4 regions of the Brachybacterium sp. J144 genome follow, and region 1 is predicted to be linked to each of the others. Evidence: riboswitches for the same ligand, from Rfam matches in the RefSeq annotation. Region 1 holds a riboswitch; each other region holds the start of a gene.
The links. A riboswitch is a leader RNA that binds a small molecule or an ion and turns the genes downstream of it on or off. The one in region 1 is predicted to bind thiamine pyrophosphate.
Positions count from the first base shown of each region.

Region 2: it holds a riboswitch for thiamine pyrophosphate, as region 1 does, so the genes downstream of both, V1260_RS00815 (ECF transporter S component) here and thiC (phosphomethylpyrimidine synthase ThiC) in region 1, are expected to answer to the same signal.
Region 3: it holds a riboswitch for thiamine pyrophosphate, as region 1 does, so the genes downstream of both, V1260_RS14360 (YkoF family thiamine/hydroxymethylpyrimidine-binding protein) here and thiC (phosphomethylpyrimidine synthase ThiC) in region 1, are expected to answer to the same signal.
Region 4: it holds a riboswitch for thiamine pyrophosphate, as region 1 does, so the genes downstream of both, V1260_RS08195 (bifunctional hydroxymethylpyrimidine kinase/phosphomethylpyrimidine kinase) here and thiC (phosphomethylpyrimidine synthase ThiC) in region 1, are expected to answer to the same signal.

Region 1 covers NZ_JAZDCG010000030.1:14,297-18,470, reverse strand. The annotation lists gene V1260_RS11400 (IS256 family transposase) at 1-947, shown strand, start outside; gene V1260_RS11395 (hypothetical protein) at 954-1,184, opposite strand; gene V1260_RS11390 (HAD family hydrolase) at 1,320-1,541, opposite strand; partial or broken gene V1260_RS11385 (IS3 family transposase) at 1,547-1,836, shown strand; TPP riboswitch at 2,274-2,384, shown strand; gene thiC (phosphomethylpyrimidine synthase ThiC) at 2,384-4,123, shown strand.
Region 2 covers NZ_JAZDCG010000001.1:185,534-189,707, forward strand. The annotation lists gene V1260_RS00810 (ATP-binding cassette domain-containing protein) at 1-1,529, opposite strand, end outside; gene V1260_RS00815 (ECF transporter S component) at 1,537-2,130, opposite strand; TPP riboswitch at 2,177-2,282, opposite strand; gene V1260_RS00820 (hypothetical protein) at 2,317-2,883, opposite strand; gene V1260_RS00825 (M13 family metallopeptidase) at 2,880-4,174, opposite strand, start outside.
Region 3 covers NZ_JAZDCG010000034.1:195,962-200,135, reverse strand. The annotation lists gene V1260_RS14370 (ATP-binding cassette domain-containing protein) at 1-308, opposite strand, end outside; gene V1260_RS14365 (ECF transporter S component) at 328-1,017, opposite strand; gene V1260_RS14360 (YkoF family thiamine/hydroxymethylpyrimidine-binding protein) at 1,014-1,748, opposite strand; TPP riboswitch at 1,786-1,894, opposite strand; gene V1260_RS14355 (MBL fold metallo-hydrolase) at 1,907-2,626, opposite strand; gene purS (phosphoribosylformylglycinamidine synthase subunit PurS) at 2,750-3,001, shown strand; gene purQ (phosphoribosylformylglycinamidine synthase subunit PurQ) at 3,001-3,726, shown strand; gene V1260_RS14340 (class I SAM-dependent methyltransferase) at 3,775-4,174, opposite strand, start outside.
Region 4 covers NZ_JAZDCG010000022.1:131,154-135,327, reverse strand. The annotation lists gene V1260_RS08200 (HNH endonuclease signature motif containing protein) at 1-1,053, opposite strand, end outside; TPP riboswitch at 1,545-1,637, shown strand; gene V1260_RS08195 (bifunctional hydroxymethylpyrimidine kinase/phosphomethylpyrimidine kinase) at 1,628-3,277, shown strand; gene V1260_RS08190 (MFS transporter) at 3,274-4,174, shown strand, end outside.

The sequences.
Region 1 (4,174 bases):
TCTCCACCCGACGCATGGCTCCCCGGATGCACGCTTCGCGCACATCGCATCCGGGGCCCCAGCTCGTCAAGACCCTCGGCATCAACTCGCTTTCGAAGTCCCAGGTCAGCAGGATGGCAGCCGATCTGGACGAGCATGTTGAGCAGTTCCGCCACCGCCCGCTGGATGCGGCCGGGCCGTTCACGTTCGTCTCCGCTGACGCGCTGACGATGAAGGTCCGCGAGGGCGGGCGCGTGATCAACGCCGTCGTCCTGCTCGCCACCGGCGTCAACGGTGACGGGCACCGCGAAGTACTCGGCATGCGGGTCGCGACCAGCGAGACGGGAGCTGCGTGGAACAGCTTCTTCGCCGACCTCGTCGCCCGTGGCCTGGGCGGAGTCCGCCTGGTCACCTCCGACGCCCATGCCGGGCTGGTCGAGGCGATCGCCGCCCATCTGCCCGGCGCGTCCTGGCAGCGCTGCCGCACCCACTACGCAGTGAACCTGATGAGCATCTGTCCCAAGGGAATGTGGCCGGCCGTGAAAGCGATGCTCCACAGCGTCTATGACCAGCCCGACGCCGCCGCGGTCAACGCCCAGTTCGACCGGCTGCTGGACTACGTCGACCAGAAGCTCCCGGACGTGGCCGAACACCTCGACGCAGCCCGCGCTGACGTCCTCGCGTTCACCGGCTTCCCCAAGGATGTCTGGGTCCAGATCTGGTCCAACAACCCCACCGAACGCCTGAACCGCGAGATCCGCCGACGCACCGACTCCGTAGGCATCTTCCCCACCCGCGACGCCATCGTCCGCCTCGTCGGCGCGGTCCTGGCCGAACAGACCGATGAATGGGCCGAAGGCCGCCGCTACCTCGGCCTCGACGTCCTGGCCCGCTGCCGCCTCACCATCACCACCACCAACCCTGCGAACGAGGTGAGCACCGATACCCTGCCCGCACTGACAGCCTGACCCCACTCACCGAAGGACCGCTACACCACTTCCAGGGACTTGACCTCCGAGGTGCAGCCAGAGTTTGCTGGAGTGGTCGTCGCAGTAGGAATCAACCGTGGCCCGCACCTCGACGGCATCGCCGAGGACCGCGGCCCGCAGGACGGTCTCGAGACGGACTCCGCCGATATCCGACTCCTCATCGCGGGGAAGCAGCTCGACGGACACAAGCCTTCCCGTCGGGTTGATGTCTTTCATTCGCGAGTACCTCCGTCTGGGTAGGGGGACGGACTGAATGCACCATCGACGTACCTGAGGAGATCAGCGTGCGAGGAGTTCGTGTTGGGCGAGTGCGTCGCGCAGCGGGCCGATACCGTGATGGGCGTGCATGCCTCAGGACCGGGTGCCGTGCAGCTTGCCCTCCGAGTCGTCGGTGAAGAACACCTCCGGAGCCCCGAGCCCGAGCTGTTCGAGCACGTGAAGGAAGACGCGCACATCGGGTTTGATGTAGCCGATGGCGGCGGAGTTGAAGATCGGATCGAAGTGACTGGTCAGGCCGAGCCCGGCGACCTCCGCAGGGATCGTGTCGGTGCCGTTGGTCAGGATCCCGGTCACGATGCCAGCTTCGCGCGCGAAGCTTCGTGCACGCCCTGAACCGTCACCACCACATCGGATCGATGGGGAAATCGGCGCAGCCGGGGACAACGCCGCAATGGAGCCCTACTTCGCCCTGCTCCAGAAGAACGTCCTGGACCGCAGGCGGTGGCGGTCTCGAGAAGAGCTGCGGATCGCGATCATTACCTGGATCGAGCGGACCTACCATCGACGCCGTCGGCAGGCCCGCCTGGGCCGATTGACCCCCATCGAGTACGAGACCATCATGACCCCGACCGTCAGCCTGGCGGCCTAACCCCAGCTGACACCTGATCGCGCATCAGTCCCCACCGACACCGACACCGACACCGACACCGACACCGACACCGACACCGAAGAGGTCACCACAAGCTCCCTGCCCGCGCTGACAGCCTGACCCCTCAGAGAAGGATCGCTACACCACTTCCAGGCACTTGACCCCGCCACCGCCGAGCTCTCGTCCCAGTACAGCGTCGCAGCATGCTTGCCTTCAGCGCGGTACGCCTCGACGATCGCCCACACCTCCCGCCGCTGGGCCCGTCCGAGGCGCGTCCCCCGCCCGCTGCGGGTCACGCACAGGTTCTGATCCAGCTCGAGCACGCGGTGCGGGGGGGATCACCTCCCGGTATTCGTCGACGAGGAACCCCTGGGTGGCGGTCCGGCGGCCCTCGCGGACGCCTCGGACGCGACCGCATGCGTCTGCTACGGTCGTCGCCGATCCCTCGGGTGCCCGTCGCAACGGGCTGAGATCGAACTGTCGCGGTTCGAGCACCGACCGAACCTGCCCCGGGTCATGCCGGCGAAGGAAGAAGGAGAGCGACTGCATGTCCGCACGCCCTGAGAACTACCCCACCCACAGCCTCGGCCATCTCGAGGACCCCGCGCACGGCCTGCGGATTCCCGTCACCCGCATCGCCCAGGACCCCTCCCCCGACGGGACGGCCAACCCGCCGCTGGAGGTGTACCGCACCGCCGGCCCCGGCTGCGTCCCGGAGGAGGGCCTGCCGCCGCTGCGCGAGGAGTGGATCCGGGGCCGCGGCGACGTCGAGGAGTACGCGGGCCGGGCCCGCGATCTGTCCGACGACGGGCGCGAGGCGGTGCGCCGCGGCGAGGCCAGCGCCGAGTGGCGCGGCGAGACCCGGCCCCCGCTGCGCTCCCTCCCGGGTCGGCGCGTCACCCAGATGCACTACGCCCGTCGCGGCGAGATCACCCCGGAGATGCGCTATGTCGCGCTGCGGGAGGGCTGCGACGTGGAGCTGGTGCGCAGCGAGGTCGCGGCGGGCCGCGCGATCATCCCCGCGAACGTGAACCATCCCGAGGCGGAGCCGATGATCATCGGACGCAGCTTCCTGGTGAAGGTCAACGCGAACATCGGCAATTCGGCGGTGACCTCCTCGATCGCCGAGGAGGTCTCCAAGCTCGAGTGGGCCACCCGCTGGGGCGCCGATACCGTCATGGACCTCTCCACCGGGGACGACATCCACACCACCCGCGAGTGGATCCTGCGCAACTCGCCGGTGCCCATCGGGACCGTCCCGATCTACCAGGCGCTCGAGAAGGTGAACGGGGACGCGAACGCGCTGACCTGGGAGATCTTCCGGGACACCGTGATCGAGCAGTGCGAGCAGGGCGTGGACTACATGACGATCCACGCCGGGGTGCTGCTGCGCTACGTGCCGCTGACGGCGAACCGGGTCACGGGGATCGTCTCGCGCGGCGGCTCGATCCTGGCCGGCTGGTGCCTGGCCCGGCACCGGGAGAACTTCCTCTACGAGCACTTCGACGAGCTGTGCGAGATCTTCGCCCGCTACGACGTCTCCTTCTCCCTCGGCGACGGGCTGCGGCCCGGCTGCCTCGCCGATGCGAACGACGCCGCGCAGTTCGCCGAGCTCGACACCCTCGCCGAGCTGACCCATCGGGCGTGGGAGTACGACGTGCAGGTGATGGTCGAGGGCCCGGGGCACGTGCCGCTGCACCTGGTGCGCGAGAACGTGGAGCGCCAGCAGGAGCTGTGCGACGGCGCGCCGTTCTACACGCTCGGCCCGCTGGTCACCGACGTGGCGCCGGCCTACGACCACATCACCTCCGCCATCGGCGCGACGGAGATCGCCCGCTACGGCACCGCGATGCTCTGCTATGTCACGCCGAAGGAGCACCTGGGGCTCCCGGACCGCGACGACGTGAAGACCGGGGTGATCACGTACAAGATCGCCGCTCACGCGGCCGATGTCGCCAAGGGACATCCCGGGGCCCGCGAGCGCGACGACGCCCTGTCGAAGGCCCGCTTCGAGTTCCGCTGGCGGGACCAGTTCGGGCTCTCGCTGGATCCGCAGCTGGCCGAGGAGTACCACGACGAGACCCTGCCAGCCGAGCCCGCGAAGACCGCGCACTTCTGCTCCATGTGCGGGCCGAAGTTCTGCTCGATGAGGATCTCGCAGGACATCCGCGACACCTACGGCGACGCCGCCTCCCAGGAGCGGATCGCCCAGGAGGGCATGGCCGAGAAGTCGCGGGAGTTCCGCGAGCGCGGCGGCACCGTGTACCTGCCGACGCCGCAGTTCTGATCCCCGTCGGCCCGCGGAGCGCGCCGCGCCGCGCCGCGCGCGGGGCTCGGC
Region 2 (4,174 bases), on a different contig from region 1:
GGGTTCAGGGCGTCGGCGGGGACGCGCCGCGGCGCGGGCGGACGGGCGGGCGCCGACGGGGCGGGCAGGTGGACGCGCGCGTCGGCCGCCGCGACGAGTGCCGGGTCATGCGTCGCGGCGAGCACGGCGCAGCCCTCGTCCGCCGCATGGTGCAGCAGGGCGAGCACGGCGCGGGAGCGGCCCGCGTCGAGGCCGACGGTCGGCTCGTCGAGCACGAGCAGCCGGGGCCGCTGGGCGAGGGCGGCGGCGAGGGCGAGCCGCCGCTGCTCCCCGCCGGAGAGCCGGTGCGGATGCACGTCGGCGAGCGGCGCGAGATCGGCGAGGCGCAGCAGCTCGCCCGCCCGCTCCGGATCCGCGAACGGGGACGCGGTCAGCTCCTCCCGCACCGTCGCGGCCACGACCCCGAGCGACGGGTCCTGGGGGACGGCCGCGATGCCGCCCGGTCTGGGCCGGTCGACGGCGCCCGGAGCGTCGGGCTCGTCGGGCGCGCGACGCGTCGGGGCGGTGCTTGGAGCGCGGGAGGGATCGAGGAGCAGGTCCAACAGGGTCGACTTCCCCGCGCCGCTCACTCCGGTCAGCACGGTCAGCTCGCCCGACCGGGCGACGAGGTCGACGGGGGTGCGCAGGCCCCGCGCGGGGACCCGCACCCCGCGCAGCGCCGCGACGACCTCGCCGCGGGACACCCCGGGCCGGGTCCCGGCGGTGGCGGACCCGTCGGCGGGATCGGGGGATCCCGCGGGCGGACGCGCCGACGGCGGCGGGACCTCGGCGCGCGGCAGCACGCCCGCCGCCTCGAGCACCTCGTGGTGCGTGGCGAGCACGGCGGCGGGGGAGCCGTCGGCGAGGATCCGGCCCTGCGCCCCGAGGACGACGAGGCGATCCACCCGGTCCGCCCAGGCGGCGACGTCGTGATCGGCGACGACGAGGGTCCGGCCGTCGGCGGCGCGCAGGATCTCGTCCCGCACCGCGGCGGCGGTCGCCGGGTCCAGCATGCTCGTCGGCTCGTCGAGCAGCAGCGCCCCCGGGTGCAGGGCGAGCGCCCCGGCGAGCGCGATCCGCTGCTGCTGCCCGCCCGAGCAGTCCAGGGGCGGGCGCCCCGCCTCGACGTCCACGCGGGCGGCCTCGAGCGCCGCGGCGACCCGCTCGTGGATCTCCTGCCGGGACAGGGCCGCGTTCTCGGGACCGAACGCAGCATCGCGGGCGACGGTCGCGCCGACCATCGCCTGCGACGGGTTCTGCAGCAGCAGCCCCCGCTGCCCGGCGCGCTCGGCGGGCCCGGGGGCGGTGCCGGCGAGCTCGCCGTCCTCCGGGTCGAGGAGGCCGGCGAGGGCTCGCAGCACCGTCGACTTGCCGCTCCCGCTCGGCCCCGCGAGGAGGACCCGCTGCCCGGCGGGGATCCGCAGGGTCAGGCCGTCGAGCGTCGGGTCGGGCCGGGTCCACGGTCGCCAGCGGAGCTCGCGCAGCACGAGCTCCTCCGGCGCGGCGCCCTCCTCGGCCCCGAGGACGACGGCGGGGCGAGCGGTCGTCATGGCGCCATCATCTCGTCGGCGCCGCGGCGGGCCGGCGTGCGTGCTCCCGACCCGCGGCGAGGGAGTCCACGGCACCGGTGGCGACGAGGGCGCGGGTCGCGAGCCAGCCGAGCGCCCCGGCGAGCAGCGCCCCCGAGATCAGGAAGAAGCCGAGCATGATCAGCGAGAACGGCCAGCTCATCTCCTGGTAGTAGACGAGCTTCTCCCAGCCCCATTCCGCGGCGGCGCCGAGCACTCCGCCCAGCATCGCGACGGGCAGGGTGTGCCGGCGATAGGCGGCGAGCAGGAACGCCAGCTCGACGCCGCCGCCCTGCACGAGGCCCGAGATGGCCGTGCTCCAGCCCCACTGGGAGCCCAGCAGCATGGACAGCACGGCGGCGACCATCTCGGCGAGCAGCGCCGCGCCCGGCTTGCGGACGATGAGCCCCGCGAGCACGGCCGGCAGCAGCCAGATCCCCGCGAGCAGCCCCTGCGCCGGCGCGAACGCCGAGGTGAGGGGGTCGATCAACGAGTACAGCAGTCCGTAGCCGATGAACGCGACCCCGAAGGCCGCGCCGATCAGGACGGTGACCAGCAGGTCGATGGTGCGATAACGGTTCATCACGTCTCCTTCCGATCCCGGAAGGGGCGTGCGGGACGCGGGGTCCCGCACGGAAATCCCGACTCCCTCCGCCGGTGTGACCCGGATCAGGTTCGAGGGTCTGCGCCTGCGCGCACTCTCAGCACCCCGGTGGTGCTCCCCTGTCAGTGGATGACCGACGGGCAGTCTACCGCGAGCCGGGGGTGCTCAGCGCCGCGCGCGGATCGCCTGCTCGATCGCCGCGGCGGTGGCCTCCACGTCGACGGGGGAGAGGAGGTAGTGTTCGCCCTCGCGAGAGATGATCTCCACCTGGGTGCCCGAGCGGGTCACCAGCAGCCGGTACCGCGCCTGCACCTCCCCGAGGGTGTACACCTTCAACTTGCCGACGGGGCGCACCTGCTCGGGGGTCGCGGCCATCGCGCGGCCGCGTCGCCAGCCGAAGCCGCCGACGGTGACCCCGACGCTCGAGGACGGGACCTCCCGCAGCTGCACGGTGCGGAAGTCGGCCAGCGGCCACGGGGCGCGCGGCAGGAACCCGCCGAGGCTCACGGTCACGCCGTGGCCGTCGACGATGAAGCGCGTCCACTGGCCCATCCAGGTCCACAGGGCCAGCAGCGCGAAGACGGCGCCGGCGGCGACGGCCACCGGCATCGGCAGCTGGCCGGCGACGAGCACGACCGCCACGACCCCGGCGACCAGGGTCAGGGCGATGCGGGTCCAGCCCACCGAGGAGGGGCGGGTGGTGCCGACGTAGAAGGGCGCCTCCGGCCTCACCAGATCCGCACCCGGTCCTCGGGCGCGAGGTACATCCCGTCGCCCGCCACGGTGCCGAAGGCCTCGTGGAAGGCGTCCAGGTGCGAGGCGACCGTGTTGCAGCGGAACTCCATGGGGGCGTGCGGGTCGATCGCGAGGCGGCGGATCGCCTCCTGCTCCCGGCTCTTGCCGCGCCACACCGTCGCCCAGGACAGGAAGAGCCGCTGCAGACCCGTGAACCCGTCGAGCTCGGCCGCCGCCTCCTCCTCCGGGCGGGTCGCGAGATAGGCGGACACGGCGATGGTGAGGCCGCCGAGGTCGCCGATGTTCTCCCCGATGGTCAGCCCGCCGTTGACGGTGCGGGAGTCGTCCAGATCGCGCGGGGAGAGGCCGTCGTACTGGGCGATGAGGCGGGCGGCGCGAGCCTCGAAGGCTTCGCGGTCCTCCTCGGTCCACCAGGAGACCAGCGCTCCGGTGCCGTCGTACTTCGAGCCCTGGTCGTCGAAGCCGTGGCCCACCTCGTGGCCGATCACGGCCCCGATCCCCCCGAAGTTCACCGCGTCGTCGGCCTCGGCGTCGAAGAAGGGCGGCTGCAGGATCGCGGCGGGGAAGACGATCTCGTTCGCGCCCGGGTTGTAGTAGGCGTTGACCGTCTGCGGGGTCATGTGCCACTCGGTGGGGTCGACGGGACCGGAGAGCTTCGCGAAGTCGTACTCGGCGTCGGCGCGACGCACCGCCCGGACGGTACTGACCAGGTCCCCGGGGACGATCTCGAGACCGGCGTAGTCCCGCCACACCTCGGGGTAGCCGATCTTGGTGGTGAAGGCGGAGAGCTTCTCGAGGGCCCGCTCGCGGGTCGCCTGGGTCATCCAGTCCAGGGTGGAGATCGAGCGGCGGTACGCCTCCAGGAGCGCCTCGACGAGCTGCTCCATGCGCTCCTTGTGCGCGGGCGGGAAGTGCCGCTCGACGTACTCGCGGCCCACGGCGAAGCCCACCGCGCCCTCGACGAGGCCCACGCCCCGCTTCCACCGCTCCCGCAGCTCCTGCGCGCCCGAGAGCACCGTGCCGGAGAACGCGAAGTCCTCGTCGACCAGCGCGGCGGGCAGGTAGGGCGCGTAGGAGGAGACGGCGTGCAGCGCGAGCCAGCTGCGCAGCACCGCGAGATCCTCCCCGGCCAGCAGCTCGGCCGCGGCGGCGACGTACTCGGGCTGGCCGACGTTCACGACCTCGACGGCGCTCGCCGGCGCTCCGGTCCCCTCGAGATAGGCGTCCCAGGGGAAGGCGGGGGCGAGCTCGGTCCGGGCAGCGGCGT
Region 3 (4,174 bases), on a different contig from region 1:
CCGTCGGCCGGATCCTGACCGAGATGGCCCACGAGCGGGGCGGCGGCCGTGACCCCGCCCGCGACCGGGTCGACCCCGCCCGCGAGGCGCACGCTGCCGCGGACCCGCCCGCGCTGGTGGGAGGGGATCGCTCCGGCGAGCGTGCGCAGCAGCGTCGACTTCCCCGAGCCGGAGGGGCCGAGCAGCAGCACCTGCTCCCCGTCGTGGATCTCCCCGGTCCAGGGGCCCACGCCCGCCCCGGAGGGCAGCACCACCTCGAGCGCCTCGGCGCGGACCAGCGGGCTCGGGTCGGTCGTCGCGATGCTCACCGGCCGCGCCGTCACCGCCTCAGCGGACACGGCGCTCGGGGATCGCCGCCGCACCGGCGGCCCCGATCGCGAAGTCGGCGAGCACCCCGGTGCGCTCGAGCGCCCGCACGATCACGCGGGCGAGCAGTCCGCCGAGCAGGACCCCGGAGAGCATCTGCATCCCGAGGCGGAGCGCGAGCAGGTCCTGCCCGTACCAGCCCATGCGGTAGGCGGTCCAGAAGAAGACGAGGCTCGCACCGAGCGCTCCCGAGACGGCGAACACGCCCCAGCCGTAGCGGCGGTAGCGGGTCAGGGCGAAGGGCAGCTCGGAGCCGAGGCCCTGGAGCGCGGCGGAGAGCAGCAGCAGCGGGCCGACGGGGCTGCCGAGGAAGACCACCTCGATCACCGCCGCGAGGATCTCGGCGAGGATGCCCACGCCGGGGCGGCGCAGGATCGCGATGGCGATGGGCCCGACCAGCAGCCAGGACCCGAACAGCACGTGCTGGGCGAGGTCGCCGGCGGGTCCCATCGCGATCGCGAGCAGGTTCCAGGCCTGCACGAACGCCCAGTACAGGAAGCCGAACACGACGCCGAGCACGACGACCAGCACGAGCTCCCGGAGGGCCAGCGGAGCGCGGCGGGGGCGCGCGGCGCCAGTCTCGGGAGAGGTCTGCGCGGTCTGCGGCGCCGCGGCCTCCCGGGAGTCGGGGCTCTGCGGCTCGGCGCTCATCGGACCTCCTCCGCGGACGCGTCCGGCCCGGTCCCCGCGGTCGCGCCCGGAGAGATCTCAGCGGGCGCATCAAGCAGCTCGCGCAGATCATGGGACGGGCTGTTCAGGGAGATCGTCAGGTGGCTCGTGACGTGCTGGACGCCGCGACCGACGAGCACCCAGCCGGCGACGGCCGTCGCGATCACGTCGCCGAGGTCGCCCTCGAGGCGGGTGACGAAGTGCTCGGAGCCGCGGAAGGTGCCGAGCTCGCGGGCGTGGTCGATCGCGGCGTAGACGTCGCGCATGTGGTCGGGCGGGGTGCCGTCCTCGGCGACCGCGTCGGCCAGCGGGTACAGCGCCCACTCGGCGCTCGCGAACCGCCCGGTGCGCCGTGGCGGCGGCACGGCGGTGACGCGCGGTCCCGCCCCACCGGGCAGCTCGCAGGCCACCTCCCCGGGGCAGCCCCGCGAGAGCAGCACCGACATCGTCGCGTGGTGCTCGGTGCGGGCGAGCGCCTCGCCGAGGTCGATCAGCGCGCGCTGCAGGTGCGTCTCGTGGCCGCCCAGATAGGTGGAGACGTCCCCGGTCTCGCGCACGAGCCCGGTCAGGTCGAGGGCGGAGAGGGCGCCGACGAGGATCCGGGCGTAGTCCGCGCTCATCACGGCGGCGGTCACGCGGGCGCCGACGCCGAAGCCGAGCGGTGTCGCGGACGGATCGGCCGGGGCGGTGGGGGCTGCGGGCGGTGTGGTCACGGTCCATGCCTTTCGAGTGGGCACGGGCGCGCGGCGACGATCGCCTGGCGGAGCTCCCTGCGCCGGCATGATCCGGATCAGGTTCTACGGTCGGAGTTGGAGAACTCCCTCTCAGCCCGGCTCACCGGACTCCCGTGCACGCCCGGCACCCTACCCGCTCACAGCTCGATCGAGCGCTCCGGGTCCACCCAGTCGCGCACCTCGGTGCCCTCGGCGGCGAGCGCCGTCGCCTGGCGGACGTAGATCGCGCGGCCCCCGGCGCTCGCGACCGCATCGTGCACCGGGAGGGCGAGCCGCGGACGGACCGCGCGCAGGAACTCGATCGTCTCGGACATCTTCGACCAGGGGGCGACGACTGCGAACGCGAGCACGTCGATGCCCTGGAACTCGGCGAGCGGCTCGAGGCTGTCGCCGGTGACGCCGAGGCGCGGCCCGTCCCCCGCCGAGAGCACGAGGCCCGTGTTGCCGACCCGCGGGATGTCCGGGTGGATGACGGCGTGCGCCCCGCCGGCCGCGGTCACCCGCAGCGGCGATCGGCCGCCGACGGCGGGCAGCTCGTGGGACTCCCCCGCGGGCAGCGCCCGCATCCGCTCCGCCGGGATCGCGGGTCCCTCGCCCATAGGGCCGGCGGCGGCCTGGGCGAGCAGTGCGACCGTCTCCGGCTCGGCGAGGACCTGCGCGCCCGGATGCCGCTCGAGCACCTCGAGGAGGAGGGCTCGCTGCACGTGATCGGCGTGCTGGTGGGTGATCGCGACCAGGTCGATCGGTCCGTCGACGGCGCGCACCGCGTCGACGCTGAACAGCCCCGGGTCGATCAGCACGCGGCGCGAGGCGACCTCGACGAGGAGGCAGGAATGGACGAGATGGCGGATCCTCATGGCGACTCCCGGAGCTGGCGATGGTCCCCCGACCGTACGCCCCTGGACCGGCCGCGTCCGGGTCCGGCGCGCTCGGTAGGATGGCCCGCAGGTCCCTGCCCCGCCCGCCCCCGAGGAGCGCCCATGCCACGCGTCGTGGTCCACGTCATGCCGAAGCCCGAGATCCTGGACCCCCAGGGGAAGGCGGTCGCGGCGGCCCTGCCCCGTCTGGGCTTCGAGGGCGTCGCCTCCGTGCGCCAGGGCAAGCGGTTCGAGCTCGAGGTCGCCGGCGAGGTGACCGAGGAGGTCCTCGCGACCCTGCGCGAGGCCGCCGAGACCCTGCTGTCGAACCCCGTGATCGAGGACGTCGTCGCCCTCGAGGTCGAGGACGCCTGATGCGCATCGGTGTGGTCACCTTCCCGGGCACGCTCGACGACCGGGACGCGCTGCGGGCCGTGCGGCTCGCCGGGGCCGAGCCGGTCGCGCTCTGGCACGGCGAGGACTCCCTGCAGGACGTCGACGCCGTGGTGCTGCCCGGCGGCTTCTCCTACGGCGACTACCTGCGCGCCGGGGCGATCAGCCGGTTCGCGCCCGTCATGGAGAAGGTCGTGGACGCGGCGAACGGCGGCATGCCGGTGCTCGGCATCTGCAACGGCTTCCAGATCCTCTGCGAGACCCACCTGCTGCCCGGCGCGATGATCAAGAACGCCCACCGCTCCTTCATCTGCCGCGACCAGCCGCTGCGGGTGGAGAATGCGCGCACCGCCTGGACCTCCGGCTACGCCCAGGACCAGGTCATCCGCGTGCCGTTGAAGAGCCAGGACGGCCAGTACATGGCCGACGCCCGCACCCTCGACGAGCTCGAGGCGGAGGGCCGCGTGGTGTTCCGCTACGTCGCGGGTGCCACCCACGGACCGGCCGGCTTCGAGGACAACCCCAACGGCTCGCAGCGCGACATCGCTGGCATCACCAATGCCGCGGGCAATGTCGTGGGGCTGATGCCGCACCCCGAGCACGCGGTCGAGGCCGGTTTCGGCCCCGACGAGCCCGGTCAGGGCACGCGCACGGGCACCGACGGCCTGGCGATGTTCACCTCGGTGCTCACGAGCCTCGTGGCCTGAGTCCCGGGCGCCTGCGCCTGCGGCCGGGCCGCCGCCCTATCCCACTGACTACCGCGTCGCGCTGAGCACGGTGAAGCGGCGGTCGCGGGCGCGCTCGCGCACCGGTCCGACGCGCCGCTCGACCTCCGGCCGGTAGCGCAGGTGGGAGTTGTGCACGACCCACAGTTGACCGCCAGGGCGCAGCACCCTCGCGGCCGCGTCGAGCAGGGCCTGCACGAGCGTCGCGTCGACCGCGGTGCCGTCGTGGAAGGGCGGGTTCAGCAGCACCAGGTCCGTGCTGCCGTCGGCGACCCGGGAGAGGGACTCATCCCAGGCGACCTGCACCCCGGCGCGCTCCAGCCCGGAAGCAGCGAGGGTCGCGCGGGTGGAGGCGACGGCGTCCGCGTCGTCGTCGCTGCCGAGCACCTCCGCCGACGGGAGCGCCGCGGCGAGATACGCGGTGAGCAGG
Region 4 (4,174 bases), on a different contig from region 1:
GGCCATCGACGGCGGCAGCGGGGTCGTGCCCTCGAGCATTCCCGGCTCGTCCGACGCGCCGAGGAGCGTGAGCGCCGGGATCGTGATGTTGAGGCGGAAGCGTGGGGCGGGCACCTCGACCCCGCCGGCGTCGAGCTGGGCGGAGGTGAGCAGCGCGAAGCGCAGGCGCGTGAGCGACAGGGCGCGACCGCTCTCGAGGACCGTCCCGTCCGGGTCGTGCGGGATCGGAGCACCCTCGCGGAGGGCGGCGCGCTGGGCGGCCTGGACGGCGCGCGCCGTCTCGTCGAGCTCCGTGAAGGTGGCGAGGATGTCGGGGATCGGGCCGGTGATCTGCAGGATCCCGACGCCCGGCTGCGGCGACGGGAGCAGCTCAACGGACCGCTCGAGACACGATTCCCGATCCGGCTGGTCCTCCCGCTGGCGGAGCAGCTCGATAAGACCCTTCAGCAGGGTGAAGAATCGTTCCGAGGTGATATCCGTCGACCAGGTGGAGAGGATCTCGTCAAGCTGACGACGAGAATTATCCGACAGCGCCCGCGAACCCTTCAGGATCCGCTCGAACCAGGCGACGGAGAGGCCTCCCGCCTCGAGCCGGTCGAGCGCTCGCGGGAACAGATGGACGGCCTGATACGCGTCCCGGAGGCGCCACCCCGCGGCACCGCGGGTCACGCGGAGGGCGAGGGCGGCGCGCAGGGTGTCGACCTCGCCCACCTCCTCGCACTCCTCGTACTCGCCCTCGAGCTCGTGGAGCGCGGCGAGAGCGCGATACTGGCCGACGAGGGCTCGGGCGGCGGCCCGCTCGGCATCCCAGACCCGCTGCGATGCCTCGCTGAGCTGGGGATCATCCGCGCAGCCTCCCCGCACCGGGAGCGCCTCACGGGTGCCGGGAGTGCGACCGGAGACCTCGCGGAGGCGCAGCGGGAGCGAGGCGAGAAGGGCTGGGTCCGCGACCGCCGACCCCGCACCCGCGGGCACCGCCTCGCCCGCGTCCGCAGCACTCCGGGAGCGGGACGAGGAGCCCGACGAGGAGCCGTCGATCGGCACGACGCCCATGACTCCCACCCCCTCTCCGCTGCCCGTCGGGGAGGGCGCAGGAGCAGCGCCGAGAACTCCCCCTCGAACACCTCCACCCTAATCTCACCCAGCCCTCCCGGAAACCCCTATGAGCATATTTGTGGATAACTTCCGCGCCACGGCAGTTGATCGACGAAACGTACCACCGGAGCGGAATTGTTCCTCCACAGAAAAGGGTTATCCACAGGGTTTATCCACACCTTCGAGCGGAGGTGGAATCGTGTGTCGGACCCCGGGTGTAGAGGGGGTCAGAAGCGAGAGGCGGGCGGGCAGGCAGGGCGAGAGGCGGGCGGGCGGGCGGCCGGCGGGCGGGCAGGCAGGGCGAGAGGCGGGCAGGCAGGCAGGCAGGCAGGGCGAGAGGCGGGCGGGCGGCCGGCGGGCAGGCAGGCAAGCAGGGCGAGAGGCGGGCGATCGGTGCGTGCTCCTGCCGGACGCCGCCGCCCGGCGCCGCACCGCTCCCCTACACTCGGGCGCTGGACACGGGGTGCGCCAGGCGCGCTGAGATCACACCCGTGGAACCTGATCTAGTTCGTACTAGCGAAGGGATGTCCGCATGAGCTCGGATTCTCGCACCCTCTTTCCGCACGTCCGCACGCCGCAGCACACCCGCACGGCCACGCCCGCCATCACGGCCGCACCCTCCCTCCCCCGAGTCCTCTCGATCGCCGGGACGGACCCGACAGGAGGCGCCGGCACCGCGGCGGACCTCAAGTCGATCACCGCCGCGGGCGGCTACGGCATGACCGCGATCACCGCCGTCGTCGCGCAGAACACGCACGGCGTGCGGGACATCCACCTCCCGCCCGCCGCGGTCCTCACCGCGCAGCTCGAGGCGGTCTCCGACGACGTCGAGCTCGAGGCCGTCAAGACCGGCATGCTCGGCACCGCCGAGATCATCGACGCGGTCGAGGCCTGGCTCCGCGCGCATCCGCCGCGGGTGCTCGTCATCGACCCGGTCATGGTCGCGACCAGCGGCGATCGTCTCCTCGCCCCCGAGGCCGAGCAGGCGATGCGGCGCCTGTGCCGGCTCGCGACCGTCATCACCCCGAACCTCGACGAGCTCGCGGTGCTCACCGGCGAGGCCCCCGCGCGCACCGAGACAGCGGCCCTCACGCAGGCCGAGCGCTTCGCCGCCGAGACCGGTGTCGCCGTCGTCGTAAAAACCGGCCACCTCGACACCCGCGCCATCACCACGACCTGGATCGCGGCCGACGGCAGCCGACACGCGGTGCGGACCAGCCGCGTCGACACCACCAGCACGCACGGCACCGGCTGCTCCCTCGCCGCCGCGCTCGCCACGAGGCTGGGCGCCGGCGACGATCCCCGCACCGCGCTGACCAGGGCGAGCCGCTGGCTGCACGAGGCGATCCAGCACGGCGCGGCGCTGCGGGTGGGCGGCGGGAACGGGCCCGTGGACCACGGCCACCAGGCCCGCCGGCTCGCCGCGGCGGGATCGTCGGTGCCCTGGCTCACCGCCGACGCGGTGCCGGCCCGGCTCGAGGCACCAGCGGATCTCCACTCCGCCGACGGGCCGACCGACGCACCCACCCCCGCCCCCGCCGTCGCCCCCGTCGGCCCCTGGACCGCCGCACTGTGGGAGGCGGGCGCGCCGCTCGCCGCGGCGATCGACGCGTCGGGCTTCGTCGCGGCGCTCGTGGACGGCAGCCTGCCGGAGGAGCAGTTCAGCGTCTATCTCGCGCAGGACGCCCACTACCTGCAGCGCTACTCGCGGGCACTCGCGGCGCTGGCCGCCTCCGCCCCGGACGACGAGGCGCGCGCCTTCTGGGCCGCCTCCTCACGGACCTGCCTCGAGACGGAGCTCGAGCTGCATCGCAGCTGGCTCGCACCCCGGCCGGAGGCGGCGAGCCTGCCCGTCGGCCCCGTCACCAGCGCGTACACCGACTTCCTGCTCGCCCGCGCGCTCGGCTCCCCGCATGCGGTCGGCGCGGCGGCGGCCCTGCCCTGCTTCTGGCTGTACGCGCAGGTGGGGGCCGGTCTGCCGGAGGTCCCGGCCGATCATCCCTATCGCGACTGGCTCGACACCTACCGCGATCCGGACTTCGTCGCGGGGGTGCGCGGAGCCCTCGGCATCGTCGAGCGGGAGCTCGCCGCGGCGAGCCCCGAGGTGCGAGCGGAGGCGGCGCGGGACTTCCTCCTCGCCTGCCGTCACGAGCTCGAGTTCTTCGAGCAGGCCCGCCGATGAGCGCGGCCACGATCCCCGCCGCCACCACGCTCCCCGCGGAGGGCCGGGCCGCCCTGCGTGCGGGCGTGGTCGGCAACTGGATCGACAACATCCACGTGTTCCTGCCGGTCACGGCGCTGGCCCCGGCGATGCTGGTGCTCGCGGGGCCGTCGGCGACCGCATCGACGGGGGCGCTGATCATCGTCGCGATGCTGCTGGGCCGGCCCGTCGGCGGGGTGGTGTTCGGGCGGATCGCGGACCGGCTGGGCCGCACCCGCACCACGAAGGTCGCGATCGCGGGGACCGCCGCCTGCGCGCTCGCGATCGCCGCCGTCCCGACGCACGAGCTGCTCGGTCCCGGCACCGTCACCCTGGTGCTGATCCTGCGCTTCCTCGGCGGGATCTTCGTCGCCGGCGAGTACTCGGCGGCGATCCCGCTGGCCATGGAGTGGTCCGCGCCGCGCCGGCGGGGGCTGATGAGCGGGCTGATCCTGTCGATGGCGCCGTGGGCGCAGGCGTCGATCGCCTTCGCGGTCGCGGTGCTGCTCGCCGCGCTCGGCCCGGATGCCTACGCGGTCTGGGGGTGGCGGGCGCTGTTCGTCGCCGGCGCCGCGCTGTCGATCGGGATGATGCTCTACTACCGGCGGCACGTGGTGGACGCGCCGATCCTGCACCGTACGACCACGGCCCCCGCGCCCACCGCCCCTGCCCCGTCGGCCCCGCGCCTCGGACGCTGGGCGCCCGCCTTCTGGCAGGCGTTCGTGCTGATGACGGGGCTGTGGCTGCTCACCGACTCGACGGTGCTGCTGCTCACGGCGCGGCTCGCGACCGACTCGAGCCTCTCCCCGGAGGCGGTGCCGCTCGCGATGGGCGTCGCCGCGATCGCGCAGGCGCTCGCGATGGCGGCCGCGGGGCACG